3 regions of the Lysinibacillus zambalensis genome follow, and region 1 is predicted to be linked to each of the others. Evidence: riboswitches for the same ligand, from Rfam matches in the RefSeq annotation. Region 1 holds a riboswitch; each other region holds the start of a gene.
What was found. A riboswitch is a leader RNA that binds a small molecule or an ion and turns the genes downstream of it on or off. The one in region 1 is predicted to bind cobalamin.
Positions count from the first base shown of each region.

Region 2: it holds a riboswitch for cobalamin, as region 1 does, so the genes downstream of both, ABNX05_RS03155 (ribonucleoside-diphosphate reductase subunit alpha) here and ABNX05_RS25480 (FecCD family ABC transporter permease) in region 1, are expected to answer to the same signal.
Region 3: it holds a riboswitch for cobalamin, as region 1 does, so the genes downstream of both, ABNX05_RS11845 (ABC transporter substrate-binding protein) here and ABNX05_RS25480 (FecCD family ABC transporter permease) in region 1, are expected to answer to the same signal.

Region 1 is NZ_JBEGDG010000040.1:23,162-27,452, reverse strand. It holds gene ABNX05_RS25485 (heme ABC transporter ATP-binding protein) at 1-754, opposite strand, end outside; gene ABNX05_RS25480 (FecCD family ABC transporter permease) at 761-1,807, opposite strand; cobalamin riboswitch at 2,068-2,259, opposite strand; gene ABNX05_RS25475 (biotin transporter BioY) at 2,426-3,022, shown strand; gene ABNX05_RS25470 (NADPH-dependent FMN reductase) at 3,176-3,718, opposite strand; gene ABNX05_RS25465 (nitroreductase family protein) at 3,782-4,291, opposite strand, start outside.
Region 2 is NZ_JBEGDG010000002.1:66,109-70,399, reverse strand. It holds gene ABNX05_RS03175 (histidine phosphatase family protein) at 1-428, shown strand, start outside; gene ABNX05_RS03170 (bifunctional adenosylcobinamide kinase/adenosylcobinamide-phosphate guanylyltransferase) at 425-769, shown strand; gene ABNX05_RS03165 (ECF transporter S component) at 1,077-1,571, shown strand; gene ABNX05_RS03160 (hypothetical protein) at 1,568-2,251, shown strand; cobalamin riboswitch at 2,362-2,549, shown strand; gene ABNX05_RS03155 (ribonucleoside-diphosphate reductase subunit alpha) at 2,712-4,291, shown strand, end outside.
Region 3 is NZ_JBEGDG010000007.1:164,724-169,014, reverse strand. It holds gene ABNX05_RS11850 (GTP-binding protein) at 1-1,630, opposite strand, end outside; cobalamin riboswitch at 1,770-1,956, shown strand; gene ABNX05_RS11845 (ABC transporter substrate-binding protein) at 2,126-3,121, shown strand; gene ABNX05_RS11840 (precorrin-3B methylase) at 3,183-3,860, shown strand; gene ABNX05_RS11835 (LacI family DNA-binding transcriptional regulator) at 4,265-4,291, shown strand, end outside.

The sequences.
Region 1 (4,291 bases):
TATACGTTAAATATGGCTTACCTGTCAGTGGATGTGTTTGAATATCGGCATAAACCCCAAATACATCTTGTAATAATGTCGGTGTAAGTACTTCTTCTGGCGTGCCAAAACAAACAATTCGACCTTGCTGTAAAACATAAATTTGATCGCAATACATAGCCGCAATGTTCAAATCGTGGATTGCAGCAACAACTGTTAATTGTAAGGTTTGGATTAGATCCATAAGCTGCAATTGATGCTGAATATCTAGATGATTTGTTGGCTCATCTAAAATAAGCACTTGTGCTTGCTGAGCAAGGGCACGAGCAACCATCACACGCTTTTTTTCGCCACCCGAAAGAGAGCTATAGCTACGTTTCTCTAAATGAGCGATACCCGTTTGCTTCAGTGCATCCTTTACGATTTGAAAATCTTGCTCTTGATCAAACTCCAATAGTTTTTTATGGGGTGTTCTCCCCATACTCACTAAATCATGCACTGTAAAATCAAATAAGACCGGTGTTTCTTGACTCACAACTGCTAGATTTTTAGCTATGTTTTTACTCGATTGCTTTAGAATATCTTGTTCATTTAATAACACTGTTCCACTTTCTGGTTTTAATAAACGGTACAAATTCTTTAATAGCGTTGACTTCCCACTACCATTAGGACCGATCAACCCAACAAATTGCTTGTCCTTTATTTGAACATTTACTTCATGTAATATGCGTTCATCAGAAATGGAGAATGATATTTGTTTCGCTTCTAATGTCATATTTTTTTAATCTCCTTCACCGAAAGAATAATTGTTACGACGTAGCAGCCAAATGAAAAATGGACCTCCGCAAAAAGCCGTGATAATTCCTATCGGCATTTCCTCAGGGGCAATTAATATTCGAGCAATTGCATCTGCCCAAACTAAGAATATCCCCCCTAATAATGCGCTAATCGGTATGACATACTTATGATTTGAACCTACAATTAGCCGTACAATATGTGGAATGATTAAACCAACAAATCCAATTGAGCCACTTACAGCAACCAACACACCCGTTAATAACGATACTAATAAAATAAGCTGTATTCGAAATTGTTGTAAGTTAACCCCTAATGTAACTGCGGCTTCTTCTCCAAGAAGTAATAAATTTAAGCTGCGATAGTTGAGCCATAACAAGGCAAATACTACAATAAAAATGACTGCAGGAATTACAAGAATACTCCATTTCGCCCCTGCTAGGCTTCCTAGCATCCAAAACATGACTGCCTTCATTCCCCCCTCTTGCTTCGACAACATTAAGATAAAATTTGAAATAGCAGATAAAATAAATGACACCGCCATCCCTGAAAGCAAAAGTCGAAAGACGGATACTCTACCGCCAACATGCGATAAGAAGAAAACTAACCCCATTGCTGTGAGAGAGCCTAAAAAAGCCGATACGGAAAGAGCATAAACGCCCAGAAATGAAAAGGCACCTAAAATGATGACAGCTGTGGCACCAACTGTCGCTCCAGAAGAAATCCCTAAAATATATGGTTCTGCAATTGAATTACGAACGAGCGCCTGAATAGCTGCTCCTGCAATTGCCAAGCCTGCTCCGACGATAGCAGCGAGTAATACACGCGGAGCCCTTATTTGCCAAATGATAATTTCCTGTGAGCGACTCCAATCTTGTTCGATTGAGCTTTGAATAATAGGGATTTTAGAAAGGATAACCTTCCATACATAAAGTGGCGTAACGGAAACCGATCCAACCATAATTGCAATTGTCATTGAAATAATAAGTAGTAGAAGAAGGGTCATCGAAAGTACCATAAATTTTCTATTCATCTTTTTATTAACTCCTAATCATTAAACATTAATTTCATCTAGCCGTAATTGTAGCTGATACTCTGCTAATATTTGCAGTACGAAGATAAATGAAAGAAAAAAGGGTATTCCATGCAAATGCGCATGGAAATACCCTAGAATCAATTATGCTTGGCATAATCGCGTCTTTCAGCGTGTATTTGGACACCTGCTGAAAGAAATTAAACAATGTTAGATTTTCTTCTACTATTGTCCGTAATCGCTTTCATCCTCGTGGGCATTACAGGAATAACTAAATGGCAGGTCTCCTGGCTTCGAATCAATGTATCTATGATTGCCTTCCCATTCTAGAACAGTGGCTAAATCATCATAGAACTCCTCGTTACAGTTGCGGGACAGCGTCGGATTTGCACCGATTTCCCTTTTAAGTGACACATTGTATAAGATGTCACACCATTAGTATCGAATGATTTAAAATTATGACAATTCTATCATATATTTCAATAGTTAGTCTATACTATCAATCATTTATCAAGTTAAGAAACACCTTTACGTTAACCTAAAACCGTAATAAAGTTGACACAAAAACTTTATTTTCTTACACTATTATTATCAACATTACTTTTTAGAGGTGAAATAATGACAACCATTGTGGAACATACACATCAAAAATTAAGAACAGTAGATATTGCATACATTGGACTTTTTTCAACATTAATGATGATAGGGGCTAATATTACGTCCATTGTGCCTTTCATGGTTGTTGGCGGAGTACCGATCACATTGCAAACGTTTTTTGCTATTTTAGCGGGACTTATTCTCGGTAGTAGAAAAGGGGCACTCGCTTGTACTGTTTATATGTGCATCGGTTTAGCAGGAGCACCTGTATTTGCACGATTCAGCGGAGGCTTTGGACAAATTTTAAGTCCTACATTTGGTTTCATTGTCTCGTTTATATTAGCAGCATTTGTCGCAGGGCTTATTGTAGAACGCATTGGAACGAAGAAAAGTTATGTAGTTGCTGCATTAGTTGCAACTGCTATTAATTATTTATTAGGGACAAATTGGATGTACTTTGCCTATAAGCTATGGGCTAGTGCGCCTGATGCTTTCACGTATAAAATAGCATGGCTTTGGATGATGCCTCCTTTGCCAAAGGATATTATTTTAGCTATATTCGCGGGTATTTTTGCATACCGTCTTCAAAAGGTATTGAAAATAATTCCAATCAAATAAAGGTTCATCACCAAAACGTGGGTTGATTTCCGTTCCGACTTATATATAAGGCAAAGAGTGTCGAGGCTTTAACCTCTATTATAAACCCAAAAAATATTATAAAACCTAAAAATGTCCCATCAGTATTTTACATACTAATGGGACATTCTATTGTTAAACGTATGTTTTCATCCAGTTTAAGAAGTTATCAATAACTACATCTAGGAATTTGATAGTACCCTCATCTGTTAAATGGCCTTCAGCATCAAATTTAGTGTGTACTGCGCCAATATAAACATCATTACCACTAAGTAATGGTGAATTTACTCCAGGTGAGAATAAAATATCTCTTAAGTGTAATTGTGCTTTAACAGTACCTAAGTTACCCATTGATGCACCCATCATGAATGATGGCTTACCAATCATTACTTTATCAACGCGAGATAACCAATCGATGGCGTTAACCATAACACCTGGCACTGTACCATTATATTCTGGAGTCAGCCAAAGAACGGCATCCGCCTCTTTTACTTGTGCTTTAAAATCTAATACTGTTTGTGGTGCTTCATTTTCGATATCTTGGTTATACATTGGTAGGTCTTTTAAGCTTAATACTTCAAGATCCAATTTCTCCGCATAACGCTTTTGAATAAATTTCGCTAACTGCAGATTATAAGATTCTTTACGGATACTACCTACGATTGCTACTACTTTCACAATATTTCCTCCTAAATGTGCATTAAATTTATTTTTTGTAAAGCACTTTTATTTTATACCGACCTAATAATAGGTTGCAAATTCCTCAACTGGTTTACGATAACCACGCAAGCGGCGACTACTTTCTTTTTCCTTACCAATTGTAATCATTAGCGCAATTTCTTGTGTTTCCGGGACATTAAAAAGGGCTCTCATTTGTTGCTGATCAAAGCCGATCATTGGACATGTATCCCATCCACGATTTTTGGCTGCCAACATAAATAACATAGCTGAAAGTGAAGCGTTACGAATAGCCTCCTCTTTCTTAAACTCCTCGCCGCGCTCATTATAAAATTTTGTATTTTCTTCAACAAGATTTTCTAACTCACAAGCATTAATAATGCCTAAGTCTACCATCCCTTGACTAAGGTTAGCAGTATTTTTATAGGCTTCTTTATCTCCTAAAACAAGTATAACCGCCGAGGCTGAGTGCACTTTATATTGCCCGTATGCTGCTTCTCTTACTTTTTCTTTTTTTTCTTCATCTAAGACAACGATGTAATTAGCATGCTGTAAATTAAAAGCAGATGGAGC
Region 2 (4,291 bases), on a different contig from region 1:
CAGCTTTCCGTTATTTTCCGAATGCAACTTACGTGTCTGATCGGAGATTTCGAGAGTCGAATTTCGGAGAATTTGAAGGGCTCACATATGAGGACTTACAATCAGATCATCGTTATTGTGCATGGTTAGATGATCCTGTAAAGTCTCCACCTCCAAGGGGAGAAGGCTTTGATATGTTTTGTGCACGTGTTTTGGCAGGGTTCACTGCATTACCAAAAGGGGAAGATGTGTATCATCTCGTTGTCCATGGCGGGGTTATTCGAGCGCTACTCGTAGCCTTTGCTCCAACTGAGCAACCTTTTTGGTCTTACCAAACACCGCATGATAAAATGTTTTCTTTAACGTTTTCAAGAAAGGCTTGGGAGGAGAGAGCAAGATGCATGTCTTTATCGGAGGAGCCTATAGTGGAAAAACCGACTATGTCATGAAATTACTTACAGGTCAAAACGTTGAGCTAGTGGATGGCACTCTACCTGATGGCGCTCCTACTTGTGATGTACTAGTAATTAAAAACATAGAGAAATGGCTCGTAACACAAGACCTTGAGGATGATGAACCTCTTGTCAGAACTATTTTGACAAGACTAAAGACCCTTGAAGAAAATTGTGCATTGTATATAATTGTGACCGACATGGGGCGTGGTGTTGTGCCGATGGACAAACAGGCACGATTATTACGTGATACATGTGGGCGTTTGTATCAAGCATTGTTTGCTGAAGCCGAACAAGTCGTACGCATTTGGTACGGTATTGGGGAACAAATCAAATGATATAGTGACTTGCTTGCAGAGTTTGTAAAACACTTCACAAAAGTGGGATGACATTTGCAAAGTCGCATGCTTTGTATATAAGTTGATTGGAGTGGAGGCTGGTCGACTCCTTGGGGATCAGCGATATTGAGGAATGAAGGCTAAAACCATCACATCTTGTGATAACGCCTTCGTGACTAACATCCTGTTGTCCCGACGCCCCCAGGAAGCTCTGCGCGAAAGCGAAGCGTCAGCGATAAAGCGTACAGCCGGAACGGAAATCAACCCCAAGCTTTGATGAAAAAATTTAACGGAAAGAGGCAATGGAATGGATCGACAAAAATTGATGAAATTGACGCTCACTGCCATGGTAGCGGCAATTTGTGCAGTAGGTGCAGTCATTAAAATTCCAACATTTATTACAACTGCTGCGCTTGACTCTGCACCGGCATTTTTGAGCGTTGTATTTTTATCGCCAGTATTAGCTGGTGTTGCGGGAGTCATTGGGCATTTTATTTCAGCCCTAACTACTGGCTTTCCTTTTGGACCACTACATATAATTATCGCAGTGGAAATGTTTATCGTTGTATGGATCTTTGGGGTTATGCATAAAAAAGGCATGTATTTCTGGAAATGGCCTGTGGCACTTATTTTAAATGGTGTCGTGGCACCTATACCATTTTACTTTATTATTAGTCCGGCGTTTTACTGGACGTCATTGACTAGTCTTCCACTGGCAACACTCATTAATCTAGTGATCGTTGCGGTGGCGATGCCAGTTCTGTCGAAGGTGTTTGTACGTAAGGAAGGTCGAGTACATTGAGAAATGCAATAAAAATAGGTGAGCTCATTGCGACAACCGATAATGCCGCTGCAATTGGCGAAAAGCTACAGGATGTTGTGTCTGCTCCAGATCAGCTTACAGCATATTTTACTGCACGTGTTACATTTTTAGAGCAGCTTGCTGCAAATGCTTTACCAAAGCATATTTTACTTGCTAATTTTTCAGGGGATGCTACATGGTCTCGTTATGTTGCAGGCATTCAACAGGTTTTTGAGGAGGCTGGTCTTTTTTGTCCGCAAATAGACGGTAGTTCAGAGACTAATATGCCAACTTTACAATCAGGCTTGTCAATAACGATGCTTGGGGAGCAGCAGAAACGAACAGCAACTAAGCATGAGCAGCTAAGTTGGTACACATATGGTTTGCCACTTGTAGGCAATGAAATCCTTGCACAACCTGAAGATGTCGCACAGCTGCAACCTATTTTTCAAGCGTGGAAAGAGGGAATTGTGCAGCAAGTATGGCCAGTTGGATCAAAAGGTTTACAAGCAGAATTTAGCCGGCTTTTTGGCGAGCAACAGGTCAAAAGTGCATTAAATGTTGAGAAAACAGCTGGTCCATGTGCAGTAGTTTTACTTGGAATTGATCCAGAAAAAGAGCAGCTAGTACAAAAATATTTTCCTAGAAATTTTGAAAAACTACGTAAAACTGCATTGTAATCGGGCTTGCTTCGAGAAAAAGTAGTACTTTAAAAAATTCAAGGGGCAAAACGCCTATTGCAACTATAAACACTATATGTTAGATTTGTTTAGGAGTTAAAACACAATATATAGTATTTTGGACGAGCGGTACCAAATATGGTTTAAAAGGGAATTCGGAAAAGAGTCATCTTAGGCCGAAGCTGTCCCCGCAACTGTAAGTGCTGACAAATGATGAATAGGCCACTGTAAAGAACGGGAAGGCCATCATTTGGAGGAAGCATGAGCCAGGAGACCTGCCGATTTGTTCAAGACAGCAACACATTCTTCGGGGATTGAGAAGTGGAGGCGAGAGATTTGTCCACTTCTTAGTGTGCATGTCCTTCATTTCCATTTCCGATTTTACTGCGATCACGTAACCGATAAGTGTTGCGTGATCGCTTTTTGTGTTGCTGGAGAAAGAAAGGGAGAGAATGTATACATGACAATTCAAATCGAACAGCAAATTGCTAAGCTCAAGAAAAGTTATACGGAGGATGAACTCGAAAGTTTTGTAAGATTATCGGATCGATGGCTACGAAAAAACGACAATGCGACATTTGAAGCATGGGCGGATGCGATGATTTTACAAACGCTTAGCCTAATTGATGAGGAGGAGCCATACTGGACATTCGTCGCAGCTCAAATTTATTTAGAAAAACTATATGATCAATTTGCAATGCGCCGTGGCGTTCCAGTGCAAGATGTTTATAAATGTTTCCCGGAACAATTAGCACGCTATACAGAAGCTGGTTTGTATCATGAAAGTTTAACAACAAAATATAGTGAGCAGGATCTTCAAGAACTCGCTTCCTATTTAGAATCAAGTCGAGATGAATTGTTTACGTATATTGGCTTAAAAACATTAATGGACCGCTATGTAGTCCGTGATTACACGAAAACACCAGTAGAGCTACCACAGGAACGATGGATGGTCATTGCGATGACCCTTATGCAGGATGAAACAGAAAATCGTTTAGAAAAAGTACGTGAATCTTACTGGGCAATGAGTAATTTATATATGACTGTGGCAACACCTACATTATCGAATGCAGGTAAAACACATGGCCAGCTATCTAGTTGCTTTATCGATACAGTAGATGATAGTTTACAAAGTATTTATGACACGAATACAGATGTTGCAACATTATCGAAATACGGTGGTGGTATTGGTGTTTATATGGGCAAAATTCGTAGCCGAGGCTCATCAATTAAAGGCTTTAAAGGTGCATCTAGTGGTGTTTTACCATGGATTAAACAGCTTAATAATACGGCGGTTTCAGTCGATCAGCTAGGTCAACGACAAGGAGCTATTGCTGTTTATTTAGATGTTTGGCACAAAGACGTCTTTACGTTTTTAGATTTACGCTTAAACAATGGGGATGAGCGTTTACGTGCCCATGATATTTTCACAGGGCTATGTTTACCGGATTTATTTATGGAAACGGTTGAAGAGCGCGGGGAATGGCATTTGTTTGATCCACATGAAGTACGAGAAGTTATGGGCTTTTCACTAGAGGATTTCTACGATGAGAAAAAAGGTGATGGCACTTTCCGTACTAAATATGCAGAATGTATTGCGAATCCATTATTAAGTCGTGAGGTCGTACCAGCTATTGATATTATGAAACGTATTATGCGCTCGCAGCTTGAAACAGGCGTGCCGTTTATGTTCTATCGAGATGAAGTAAATCGCATGAATCCGAATAAGCATGAGGGAATGGTTTATAGCTCGAACCTGTGCACAGAAATATTTCAAAATATGTCAGCTACTGAATTCGAGTCTATTACTCTAGAAGATGATGTCATCGTAACACGTCGCAAGCCTGGCGATTTCGTTGTATGTAACTTATCATCTATTAATTTAGGCAGAGCTGTACCGGCTGGTGTTTTAGAAAAATTAATTCCGATTCAAGTACGTATGTTAGATAATGTTATTGCTTTAAATACAATTCCAGTAAAACAAGCAGAGCGTACGAATCTACGCTACCGTGGCATTGGACTTGGAACATTTGGCTGGCA
Region 3 (4,291 bases), on a different contig from region 1:
GAATGTCCGTCATCATGCGGCCGATGAAATCACTAGGAGCTTTAAGTTTAAAGCGGTAGTACGGCTCTAGTAATATATTTTCTGCTTGTTCGAGCCCTTGCCGTAATGCACGGAATGTTGCTTCACGGAAATCGCCACCTTCAGTATGTTTATTATGTGCGCGTCCTGTTAAGAGTGTGAAGCGAATATCTGTAACCGGAAAACCGGTTAACAGCCCATGATGATCGCGCTCGAATAAATGTTTTTCAATGAGTCGTTGATGTCCAACTGATAAATCATCTGCGTGGCATGCATTGACAAATGTATTGCCGGTGCCGCGTGTATTTGGCTCCATCAATAAATGGACCTCTGCGTAATGCTTTAATGGCTCGAAATGACCGTAACCTGTCACCGTTGTGGTGATCGTTTCCATATACAAAATCTGTGGTTCGCTAAATGAAATGTCTAACGAGAACCGTTCATGAAGCACTTCGATAAGAACCTCGAGTTGGATGACACCCATAATATGAACATGAATTTCTTGAAATTTTTCATGCCATAGCACACGTAATGAAGGTTCTTCTGCTTCAAGAATACGGAAAGTTTTTAACACGTCCTTTATATGCTGAGTGCCTTCATAATGTACTTTTGCCTGTAAAGTCGGTACTAACTCAAAGGGCTGAGAATTATTCGAAGAACCAATAATATCGCCGATGTTTGCTAGACTAATCCCTTTTACTGCGAAAATCTCCCCGGCCTCTATCTTTTGAGAAGTTTCATACCGGTTGCCATTGTATAGTCGAATCTCCGTCACTTTTTCAGTCACGTCTCCAAATGAAAGTTCATCACGGACATGTAACGTTCCTTGCAAAGATTTGATAAAAGTTAAGCGTTGATGTCCATCATGACGAATTTTAAACACCTCACCTTGAAACGGAGCGTTGTTATTAAATTGTGTCTCTGTAAGGAGGGGGAGCTGTGTTAGGAATTCCTTTATTCCACTATCTTTTAAGGCAGACCCAGTAAAACATAGAAAGGCCTTTTCCTGTTTAATCATCCTAGATAAATGAGTAAGGCAGCTAGAGCTATCCAATGTTTCATTGAGAAAAGCATCGAGAAGGTGTTCATCACGTTCAGCAAGCCACTCCATTATGTCGTTTGAAACATAGTCGGAACGGAGCGGTTCGTCTACGAATAAAACATCTGCAGAGCAATCCTTTTGAAGCGCAGCCATTACAGCTTCAACATCTGCTCCTTCACGATCAATTTTGTTAATAAAAAAGAAGGTTGGAACATGATATTGGCGTAAAAGTTGCCACACTGTTTCAGTATGACCCTGTATTCCTTCGACAGCACTAACAATAATGATGGCATAATCCATAACCCGAATGGCACGCTCCATCTCTGGAGAGAAATCGACGTGCCCTGGTGTATCGATTAATGTATATGTATCATCCCCAAGCGTCATGCGGCCTTGCTCCGCAAAAATCGTAATGCCTCGCTGACGCTCCAGCTCATGACTATCTAAAAATGTGTCCTGGTGATCCACTCGTCCACGAGCTTGAATACTGTTTGTATGAAATAGTAACTGCTCAGAAAATGTTGTTTTACCGGCATCCACGTGAGCAAGTACTCCAATTGTTACATGCATAAAAAGATCCTCGTTTCTATTCATTCATTTAACAACATTGTAACAGAATTGGTATAAAAAATATTTCATATAGTGTTTATGTCGCAATAGTGTTAATATATGTATGATTGCGAATCTACTAGTCAATCTATATATAACAAAATAAAAATGACGTATTGGTGTAAATGACCTTTGTTATTTGCTTAAAAGGGAAATCGGTGCAAATCCGATGCTGTCCCGCAACTGTAAATGGGGAGTCTATACAAGATGCCACTGTAGCCACGCTATGGGAAGGCGTATAGATGATGAACCTAAGCCAGGATACCTGCCAATATGTATTTATTACTGAATCCACGAGGATGGGGATAGTGAATAGGTTGAAAAACCTTTCTTTTGCTATGCTAACCTCTTGGAAACAAGGGGGTTTTTTTATGCCCTTTTCTAAAATCGCTATCTGGTAGCATAGGAGTCTAAACGATTTCTTTCTATATATTTAACATCAAAGGAGAAGAGGACATGAAGAAATGGAAAAGCGTATGGCTAGTCTTTGCGATCGCAATGGTGGCTATATTGGGTGCATGTAGTGAAAAGGACAAACTAGAATCTGCTACACAAAGTGAGAAGGTAGAGCCTTCACAAGCTGAAAAGTCAGACATAACGATTAAAAATAATGGAACAACGCAAGTATATAAGGAAGCCCCCAAAAAAGCGATTAGCTTAAATCAGCACGTGACAGAAATTATGTTAGCTTTAGAGCTAGAAGATTCAATGGTAGGGACGGCGTACTTAGATGACAAAATTTATGAGCCCCTACAAGCGGCCTATGATAAAGTGCCTGTGTTAGCAAAACAGTATCCTACAAAGGAGCAGGTTATTGATGCAGAAGCAGATTTTTTATTAGGTGGTTGGAAAAGCGCCTTTGGAGAGAAAGGTGTAGGTACACAAGAAGAGCTTGAAACATTAGGCATTCACACTTATTTACATACAGCCTCAATCATGACGAAACCAACTTTAGACGATATTTTCACAGATATTCGAAATATCGCAAAAATTTTCCGTGTTGAAGATCGTGGAGAAGCACTAATTGAAAAAATGACAAAGGATGTAGAGAATGTCCGTGCAAAACTACCGCAAAATGGAGAAGAACTGCCTGTTTTAGTGTTTGATAGTGGTGATAAAGAGATCTTCACTGCAGGACAAAACATTATGAATGAACTTGTTACGATGGCCGGCGGTAAAAATATTTTTGGTGATGTAGAATCGGGTTGGACTACGGTGTCCAAAGAAGATACAGTAGAACGTAATCCAGCGGTCGTAGTTGTCATAGATTACGGAGAAACAACAGCGGAAGCAAAAATAAACTTCTTAAAAAATGATCCAGCCTTGAAGGAAATGGAAGCAGTGAAAAACGAACGCTTTGTGATTCTACCACTTTCTGCTGCATCTGAAGGGGTACGTGCTGCAGAAGCCATTCAAATTTTGGCGAAAGGCTTCTATCCTGAGAGTTTTTAAGCTATCCAATAAATGGGGGGCTAGCAATTGGCTAGCTCCTTTTTCATAAGGAGAAGTATTTATGAATGCATTCCGTTCGAATATACCGGACAAAACCTTCGAAAACTTAAACATTAATGGGGATTTTACTCGCCTTGCCGTAAGCCCAGGCATTATTAATAAACATTATACCCCTGCACAATTCCAAACAATAGCAAAGGTTGTAGGGGAAAAGGGTGCCATAAAATACTCTGCCTCTTACAGCATATTATTATCTATCCCAACAGTAGAAGTTGAAAAGACGATTGAGGAGCTAGAAGACGCTGGCCTTTATGTGGCAAAGCAAGGTCCGATTGTAGAGATGAAAGCGTGTGATTTTTGTGATGGTGACAAAATGGAGGCAGCACCAATTACAGAAAAGCTATATCATTCATTAAAAGGAATCACTGTCCCTACAAGATTACGTGTAAACGTCAATGGCTGTGCCTCTGCTTGTTATAATGCGGTGTATGATGATATTGGGCTTGTTTATCAAAAGGATAGCTTTGATGTCTATTTAGGAGCAGTGCCGATGGGAGCGAATGCAAAAGCTGGGACACTCTTTGCGAAAAAGGTAGGAGTAGAGCTTATTGAAGGCTTTCTAAAGCAAATCATTGAGCTCTATCAGAAACATGCTCGTCCGAATGAACCCTTTTATAAATTTTATCGCAGAACAAATTCTGCTGATTATTGGAAAGATTTAATCTTACTATTATCATAACGATGTCTCTTAGCGACTGATTACGTCTGATAAATCGCTTCATGTGATGATAGAAAATTAGAAGTATTTTATCATCAACATATCAATTTGCCTTACTAAAGAGGCTTGGGCATAAGAAAACTAAAATTTTCACATTTTAAAGCGCAAGAATTTATCATTTTAAAAACTGATTTCTTGCGCTTATTAAGTTTTGTCCCATCTTCTTATTTACAAAAAATATTGTTGAGTTGTTTCGATTTCATATAGATAGTGTTACTTGTCATAACAAGGCTTGTGTTTATTATTTTCTGATTATTCAGAAATAATAATGACAATTTGACTATGTCATGATATGGTAGTTGAGAAAACGTTTTCGTAAAACGTTTTCTTAAAATGTGATTTTATAGTAATAGTAGGTGAAGATTGTGAGACGATGGACCATTAAAGACATT